DNA from 2 places in the Bradyrhizobium sp. ISRA442 genome. Region 1 is predicted to be linked to the other one. Evidence: predicted binding sites of a transcription regulator. Region 1 holds the regulator's gene; the other holds the start of a gene.
What was found. The regulator LexA, encoded in region 1, represses DNA repair genes until DNA is damaged. The targets are predictions, from matches to a motif close to TGTTCNNNNTGTGTTCNG.
Positions count from the first base shown of each region.

Region 1 (4,207 bases):
ATGCTGTTCCTGGCCTCGCTGATCGCGGGCTTTGCGACCACGCCCTATGCCGCCTTCCACTTTCACCGCGTCACGCCGTTCGGTGTGCTCGCGAACCTCGCGGCGATGCCGGTGGTCTCGGCGCTGGTGATGCCGGCCGGGCTGTTGGGATTGATCGCAGCGCCGTTCGGGCTCGACGGCGTGTTCTGGTGGCTGATGGGTGTCGGCATCGACTGGATGGTCGTGGTCGCGCAGTGGGTTGCGAATCTTCCGGGCGCGGTCGGCCGCATTGCCGCTTTCGGCATCGCCCCGCTGATCGCGGCGAGCATCGGCATCGTCCTGATGGGCCTGTTGCGCACGCCCTTGCGCTGGACCGGTGCGCTCGTGCTGGTCGCAGCGATTGTGTGGGCGGTGTCCGTGCGCCAGCCGGACGTCCTGATCGCAGGCGACGGGCGTAACATCGCAGTGCGCGGCAGCGACGGCCGCTTGCATCTCATCGCGGCGAACAAGGACGCGTTCCTCGCCAAGGAGTGGCTTGCGGCCGATGCCGATCCGCGCAGCGCCGGTGATGCATCGCTCGGTAGCGGCGTGTCATGCGACGAATCCGGATGCGTGACCCCGCTCGCCGACGGCCGCCTGATCGCGCTGGCGCTGCGCGTGGATGCGCTCTCGGATGATTGCAGCCGGGCTGCGCTGGTGGTGACAGCGAGACCCGCGCCGCCCGATTGTGCGGCGATGGTGGTCGACCGGGATCGTCTCATGAGCCAGGGCGGCTTGGCGCTCGCGCGCCGCGGCGACGGCTTTGCGGTGCAGGCGGTGAGGGCGAGGGGCGCAAATCGCCCCTGGTCGCCGGCAATCGCCGGCGATGGCTATTATGAACCAAACCTCGCGCCACGGCCGGCCGCACCGCGCTCCAGGGACGCAACGCCGTCGGAGGCCGACCTTCAGGTCGAGGACTGACGCATGATCCGGAAAAGTGTGTAGCGTTTTTCCCTTCGCGACAAACGCGGAATGCGTTTGCGCGGAGATCATGCTCAAATATTACGCGTCAGCCGATCGGCAGGCGCGTAACGGTCGGCTGCGGCCTGTCAGCGGCGACTTGCGGCTTGTGCTCACCGGCCGGCTGGGTCACCGGCAATTGCAGCACGGTTGCGCGCTGGCCTTCGACGAGCTGCGTCACCAGCACATATTTGCCGTCGGGGAATTCGATCGCGTCATGATGGCGATCGGGAATGTGCGGATCGACTTTGCCGAACTTGCCGACGCGGGAGTTGATGGTGCGCGTCCAGATCCAGCGATTGTCGTAGCGGACGTTGTCGGCGAAGGCGAGCTCCGTTCCCGGCAGCAGGCAGACCGCGACGGAGAGATCGGCTTCCGAAGCGAAGCCGCGCGTCGAGGTGCCGCGGAAGGTTGTCGTGACGATCGTCTCACCGACCTGGGCGGGACGGGTCGCGACGGCATGCAGGCTGTAGTCACACATCGCAAGTGCTCCTCATAAGAGATAGCGACCCGTGCCCCCGGAGGCCCAGGCCTCTATCAGGAAGGCTCCGATGATATGCGATGTTGAGGGCAAATCTGCGACTTGCGTGCAGACCTGCCGATCACATTATCTTTTCTGCGTTGAGCAAGAGCCTTTGGAACAAAGCAGGCTCGTGCGAATTTTCTTCTGTTGCGCTCGTCGAGATCAATCCTGAATTCACCGGCGCTGCACAACACGCGGCGGAGGTCGATTGCTCCACGCGACTTGCATCGGCTCACGCCTCGCCGAAGACGCTCAGTATTTCCGGTACAGCCCGATCAGCTTGCCCTGAATCTTTACGCGGTTCGGCGGCAGGATGCGCACCTCGTAGGCCGCATTGGCCGGCTCGAGCGCGATCGAGGCGCCGCGCCGGCGGAAGCGTTTCAGGGTCGCTTCCTCGTCGTCGATCAGGGCCACCACGATGTCGCCGGTGTCGGCGCTCTCGTTGCGCTGGATCAGCGCCATGTCGCCGTCGAGGATGCCGGCCTCCACCATCGAATCGCCGCGCACTTCGAGCGCGTAATGCTCGCCCGAGCCGAGCATGTCCGGCGGTACGCTGATGGTGTGGCTGCGGGTCTGCAAGGCCTCGATCGGCGTGCCCGCCGCGATGCGGCCCATCACGGGCACAGCGACCGGACGTTCACCCTCGTCCACGGGGGCGCTGGAGCCGCGTACCTTACCGAGATTGCCTTCGATGACGCTCGGCGTGAAGCCGCGCCGATTGCCGGCCGCGGCCTGAAGCTCGGGCAGCTTGATCACTTCGATGGCGCGGGCACGATTGGGCAGGCGGCGGATGAAGCCGCGCTCCTCGAGTGCGGTGATCAGGCGATGGATGCCCGACTTCGAGCGCAGATCGAGCGCGTCCTTCATCTCGTCGAAGGAGGGCGGCACGCCGCTTTCCTTCAGGCGTTCGCTGATGAACCGCAGAAGCTCGTATTGTTTGCGCGTTAACATCTCGACCAAATCCCCCGGTTGATGTCGTTCGATTCCGAGACGCTGAAGTTAGCGGCGCACCGCTAGATGCTCGAAACAAATCATGAACGGACACTATATGTTCGATATGTGTTCCGCAACTGCTTAATTTTGCGTGAACACGATAAACTTCGCGGAACACGCGCGGCCGGCTCGTTCAAGCGGGCAGCCGCAACACCTCGCAGGGCGCGCCTGCTTCGGCCTTCGGCGCGAACGGCGGCCGCACGAGAAGTGCCTGTGCCGCAGCGAGATTTGCAAGCAGAGAAGAGTCCTGATTGTTGACGGGAACCGCGACCAGCGTGCCGTCGTCGCGCTCTTCGAGGCGCACGCGAAGATAGTCCTCGCGCATGTCGTTGGCGGCGAGCTCGCCCCCGACTACGGCGCGCTCGCGGCGGTGGTGAACGGGCTGACGGCCCGCAAGCGCGCGAATCAACGGCACCATGAACAGGAAGGCGCAAACGTAAGACGAGACCGGATTGCCGGGCAGGCCGATCACGCGCATCGCGCCGAGATGGCCATGCATCATCGGCTTGCCCGGCCGCATCGCGATCTTCCAGAACGCCATCGCAATGCCCTCGGCCTTGAGCGCCTGCTGGACCAGATCGTGATCGCCGACCGACGCACCGCCGGTCGTGATCAGGACGTCGGCGCCGGTTTCGCGGGCGGAGCGGATACCGGCGGTGGTGGCCTCCAGGGTGTCGGCGGCGATCCCAAGGTCGATCGTGTCGGCGCCCTCCCGGCGCGCCAGCGCGTGGATCGCATAGCCGTTGGAATAGACGATCTGGCCGGGGCCGGGTGTTGTGCCCGGCATCACCAGCTCATCGCCGGTGGCGAGGATTGCGACCTTCGGGCGGCGGCGGACGGGAAGGTCAGGATGGTTCATACCGGCGGCGAGGGCCAGGCTTCGCTCGGTGAGGCGGGCGCCTGCCCGTAGCAGCACGTCGCCCTCGGAAAAGTCGACGCCGGCGCGCCGGATATGCCGTCCGGCGACGGCGGCCTCCTTGATCGTGATGCGCTTGCCGTCCGCGACCGTGTCCTCCTGGATCACGACGGCATCTGCGCCGTTGGGAATCACGCCGCCGGTGAAGATCCGGACCGCCTCGCCGGCACCCAGCGTTGGCGCGAACGGCCGGCCCGCCGCGACCTCGCCGATCACGCTGAGCTGCGCATCGACCTTGGCCGCATCGCTCGCGCGCACGGCATAGCCGTCCATCGCCGACATTGCCTGGGGGGGCTGCGTACGCCGGGCGGTGACGTCGCGTGCCAGTACGCGGTGAAAGGCGCCTTCCAGCGCGATCATCTCTTCGGATAGCGGCTCCACGCCGGCCAGCACCGCGGCAAGCGCGTCAGAAACCGGCATCAGGGCCACGGGCGAAATCTCCTGCTTGGCAAGTCGATTGGCAAATCGAACCGTCTCGGCGTCAAGGGTTCTAGCCGAGCGCGTGCGCCGAAGCAAAACCCGGCGTCCGGACGAACGATCGTGCCGGCTTCTACGCTTGTGAGATGATTGGATTCAGGTCCGGTGCGACATGATCTGGATGACGCTGCAGACTGGCACCCGCGCAGCGATCGCAAGAACGAAAGCAACAAGGGCCATGGTCAACATCAATCCGCTCCCGTCGGCTCGTTCCGACTAGCATCCTTGGCCACATCGGGCGCGTTGGGACTTTGATCCTTGTCGGGCAGGGGATCGGCCTGCGATTTCAGATCGGCGGCCTTGCTAATCAGCTTGGCTGA
Region 1 covers NZ_JALGCN010000007.1:187,899-192,105, reverse strand. The annotation lists gene MTR72_RS17425 (ComEC/Rec2 family competence protein) at 1-939, shown strand, start outside; gene MTR72_RS17420 (hypothetical protein) at 1,028-1,459, opposite strand; gene lexA (transcriptional repressor LexA) at 1,754-2,452, opposite strand; gene MTR72_RS17410 (molybdopterin molybdotransferase MoeA) at 2,628-3,839, opposite strand; gene MTR72_RS17405 (hypothetical protein) at 4,076-4,207, opposite strand, start outside.

Region 2 (4,207 bases), on a different contig from region 1:
TTGCAGGCCCCGAGCCACTTGGCTTCGATCGTCATCGTGGAATCGCGCCCCGCCACGCCGGCCACACCACCTTGCGCGTGCGACGAAGTCTTCACCGTGTAGGCCGAATTGAAATCGCCTGATACCTCGGCATGCGCGGTCGTGGTCACGCCGGCGACGCTGCATTCGGAATCGCTGACATATCCGGTCGCCGTCTTCTTGATGTCCTGCTTGGAGCAGAGCTGCTTGGCCATCGGGGAGAGGTTGTTGCTCATCTCCTTGTCGACGGTCTCGTCGGTGCAGTGCTGCATGGTCATTTCCGGTATCGGCGAGCCGGCACTGACCATCTTCATCTCCCACAGGCCGGCCTTGCGCGTCGGCAGATCGTCCGCACAGGCGGCGCCTGCCGACAACACGAGGCAAACGGCCGAACCAAGCAAAGCAAGCTGCCGCGTCATGCGAGAGGCCCCCGAATCTGTCGTGGCGTGACGAGCAACGGCTCAGTAGAGCGTGCGGATCGGCCGGTCAGCGGTGCCATAGGGCACCCAGCGGCAGGCAAACGAGATGTAGCCGCCCTCATAAGCCTGCACGGCGAGGAATTTCACCACCTTGCCGTACTGCGCGCAGTGATTGACCGCGACCTGTCGCGCATCGGTCTGGGTCGCCATCGAATACGCGATGATGCCGCCGGTGTCGTTGCCCTTGAACGGCGGCACCGGCAGGATGTCGGCGCGTGCCGGCTGGCTCGCCAGCATTCCCAAGACAAGAAGGCCCGCGGCCGCAATGATTCGCATTCCCGTCACTCCATTTGGCTGGTCCCAGTTTACGGCGCCTGCGAGACGCTGAAAAGAACGGAAGGCCCGCCTGCCGCGCCGTGACCGTCAACTCGTCGGCAAGTGTTGCCGCGCTGCACTTGACCTCCTTCAGCCTTCGCGGCACCGTCCGACCTTCGCAGACCACGCCTTTTGGATTGCCCATGCGCGCCCTTTCGACCTCCCTGAAATCGCTCCGCCTTGCCGCGGGGCTCGGCCTCCTGTTCGGAGCGCTGTCGCTCGGCGAGGCCAAGGCCGCCAATCCACTGGAGCTGAACTTCTGGCTGAGCGGGCCGCGCTATGACGGCCGCGTCGCCGATTGCGACAAGGCCCTGCCGACGATCGCCACCCAGTTCTGGGAAAAAGAAAGCTCATTCTGGAATTCCCCGCTGAAGATCACCGGCTTTTCCAGCGTCCACGAGATCGCATTCCGGCCCTGGCAGTCCGACAACATTCCGCGCCGCTACTGCACCGGCGAGGCCATGCTGAACGATGGCAAGGTGCGCAGGGTGCATTTCTCGATCATCGAGGACGGCGGCTTCGCCGGTTTCGGGCAAGGTGTGGAATGGTGCGTGGTCGGGCTCGACCGCAACTGGGCTTACAACCCCGCCTGCCGCGGCGCCAAGCCCTGATTCGGATCGACGGCGCCCCGACGCGCGTGGCCTGACGAATTTTGTTCTTGAAATGTTCCTATCGCCTGCTAGGCTTCGCGCAGTCTAGTTGAGGGGCGTTGCCATGTTTCATTCCAGATTGCAGTCGTTTTCCCGCTTGATGATCTCGCTCACGTTTGCCGCCGTGCTGATGTCGCTCGCCGGCGCTGCGATGGCGCAGGACAAGCGGCAGAATGCACCCGGCGAATTCGATTTCTACGTCCTGTCGCTGTCATGGTCGCCATCCTTCTGCGAAGAGACCGCAGAGCGCGGCCGCGGCGGCGGACGCTCCCAGATGCAATGCGACGGGCGGCCCTATTCCTTCGTGGTGCATGGGCTCTGGCCGCAATATGAGAACGGCTTCCCGGAATACTGCCAACGGCCGGCGCCGCGGCTGAATCGCAGCATCGTCTCTTCGATGCTGGACCTGATGCCGGCGCCGGGCCTGATCTTCAACGAGTGGGACAAGCACGGCACCTGCTCTGGGCTCACCGACCGCAATTATTTCGAGACGATCCGGAAAGCACGCGCTGCAATCAAGATTCCGGCCGAATATCTCGACCTGTCGCAGACCAAGACCGTGGCGCCGGCCGAGGTCGAGGAAGCCTTCATCAAGGCCAATCCGGGCCTGAGCAATGCGGCCGTTTCGGTCACCTGTAACCGGACACGGCTGTCCGAGGTCCGCATCTGCCTCAGCAAGGATCTGCAATTCCGGGCCTGCGAGGAGATCGAACGCCGCGCCTGCCGCCGCGACCAGGTCACCATGCCGCCGATCCGGGGCGGTTAGGCCCCGCGTCCGTCATTGCGAGCGCAGCGAAGCAAATCCAGACTGCCACCGCGGATAGATTCTGGATTGCTTCGCTGCGCTCGCAATGACAAGGGGTTGGGACCGCGTAAGACAACGTAGCCCCGCCATGAACTACCGTCACGCCTTTCACGCCGGCAACTTTGCCGATGTCATCAAGCACATCGTGCTGGCGCGCATCCTGACCTATCTGCAGGAGAAGCCGGGCGCGTTCCGCGTCATCGACACCCATGCGGGGGCCGGCCTCTACGATCTCGAAAGCGACGAGGCACGCCGCAGCGGCGAATGGCTGACCGGCATTGCGCGGCTCATGCAGGCGCGGCTCTCGAACGAGACCGCAGTGCTGACCAAGCCCTATCTCGACATCGTCCGCGCCTTCAATCCGAAGGGCGAGCTCAAGGCCTATCCCGGCTCGCCGCTGATCGCGCGCGGCCTGCTACGTCCGCAGGACCGCCTCGTCGCCTGCGAGCTGGAGCCGAAGGCGCGCAAGGCGCTGATCGATGTGCTGCGGCGCGACGAACAGGCCCGCGTGGTCGATCTCGACGGCTGGGTGGCGCTACCTGCCTTTGTGCCGCCGAAAGAGCGGCGCGGCCTCGTGCTGATCGACCCGCCCTTCGAAGCAAAGGACGAGTTCGAGCGGCTGGGTGAGGCCTTCTCGAGCGCCTTCGCGAAATGGCCGACCGGTATCTATGTAATCTGGTATCCGGCCAAGAGCCGGCGCGCCACCGACACGCTGGCGCAAATTGTCGCGCGGGCCGCAGCCGCGGCAAAGCCGCCCGGAAAATGCCTGCGGCTCGAATTCAGCGTCGCTCCGCAGGTCGATGGTGCACTCACGACTACCGGCCTCCTGATCGTCAATCCTCCCTACATGCTGCAAGGCGAGCTCAGGACCATCTTACCGGAGCTGGAGAAGCCGCTCGGCCAAGGCGGCGCGGCGCGCTTCCGCCTCGAAGTGCCGAAGCCGTAAAGCCCCGGCATCTTTGGGAAAAAGATGCATGAATGGTAGTCAATCTGCAAAGAACCGTATTATGCTGTGTTCGTGACTGGCTTTGCGTTCCGCTTCCGCGAATGGTTGCGGCGGAGTGAAGGCCTAAGAAAGATCCGAACGGACAGAGATGTCCGTCCAAGGATGGCCAGCTCCCGGGCTTCGTGAAGCCCGGTCACGTCGTGACGTGAGTCTGCGTTGCGACGGAGGAGCATTGCGGGGGAGGAGTTTCCCGATGGCCATGACGGGAACGGTCAAGTTCTTCAACGGCGAGCGCGGCTACGGCTTCATCAAGCCGGACGACGGCGGTCGCGATGTTTTCGTTCATATCACTGCTGTGGAGCGAGCTGGTTTGAAGGACCTTGCCGAAGGACAGCGGATTACATTCGAAGTCGAACCGGACAAGAAGGGCAAGGGACCCAAGGCGGTCAACTTGGTGATCCTGTCCTAGCAAGCCTGACGAAAAAATTCCCGGCCGCAAGCGGCCGGGAGGGTTAATGTCCGGTCTTTTCTTGTTGCTATCAGAAGTGATAGTTCACGCCCGCGCGCACAACGCTGGCGCTATAGCCGTTTGACACGCCAGTAATTGCGAACTGACTCGTCGACAGATCGATGTAGAGATATTCGAGCTTTGCGCTCCAGTTCGGCGCAAGCCCGACTTCGGCGCCGACACCCGCAGTCCAGCCCGCGGTGGTGTGCGATTCGGTCAAGCCGAACGTCTGTCCCTTCAGCTCGCCGAAGGCGAGACCGGCGGTGCCGTAGAACAGCACGTTGCTGAAGGCGTAGCCGGCGCGGCCGCGCAACGTTCCGAACCAGGGATTGGAGAACTTCCACGGCGCGAAGGTGTCGTCGGCGCCGGTCGCCTGGATGTCGCCCTCGATGCCGAACACCCACGGACCGTTCTGGAAATTGTAGCCCGCCTGCACGCCGCCGACGAAGCCGGAGGGCTTGGTCGGATTGTTGCTCACCGAGCCCC
Region 2 covers NZ_JALGCN010000003.1:548,821-553,027, reverse strand. The annotation lists gene MTR72_RS08870 (DUF3617 domain-containing protein) at 1-437, opposite strand, end outside; gene MTR72_RS08865 (hypothetical protein) at 480-773, opposite strand; gene MTR72_RS08860 (hypothetical protein) at 956-1,423, shown strand; gene MTR72_RS08855 (ribonuclease T2) at 1,527-2,228, shown strand; gene MTR72_RS08850 (23S rRNA (adenine(2030)-N(6))-methyltransferase RlmJ) at 2,356-3,213, shown strand; gene MTR72_RS08845 (cold-shock protein) at 3,467-3,682, shown strand; gene MTR72_RS08840 (outer membrane protein) at 3,753-4,207, opposite strand, start outside.
Region 2: a site for LexA is predicted at 1,466-1,483, ahead of MTR72_RS08855 (ribonuclease T2). Genes of this name have one in related genera too.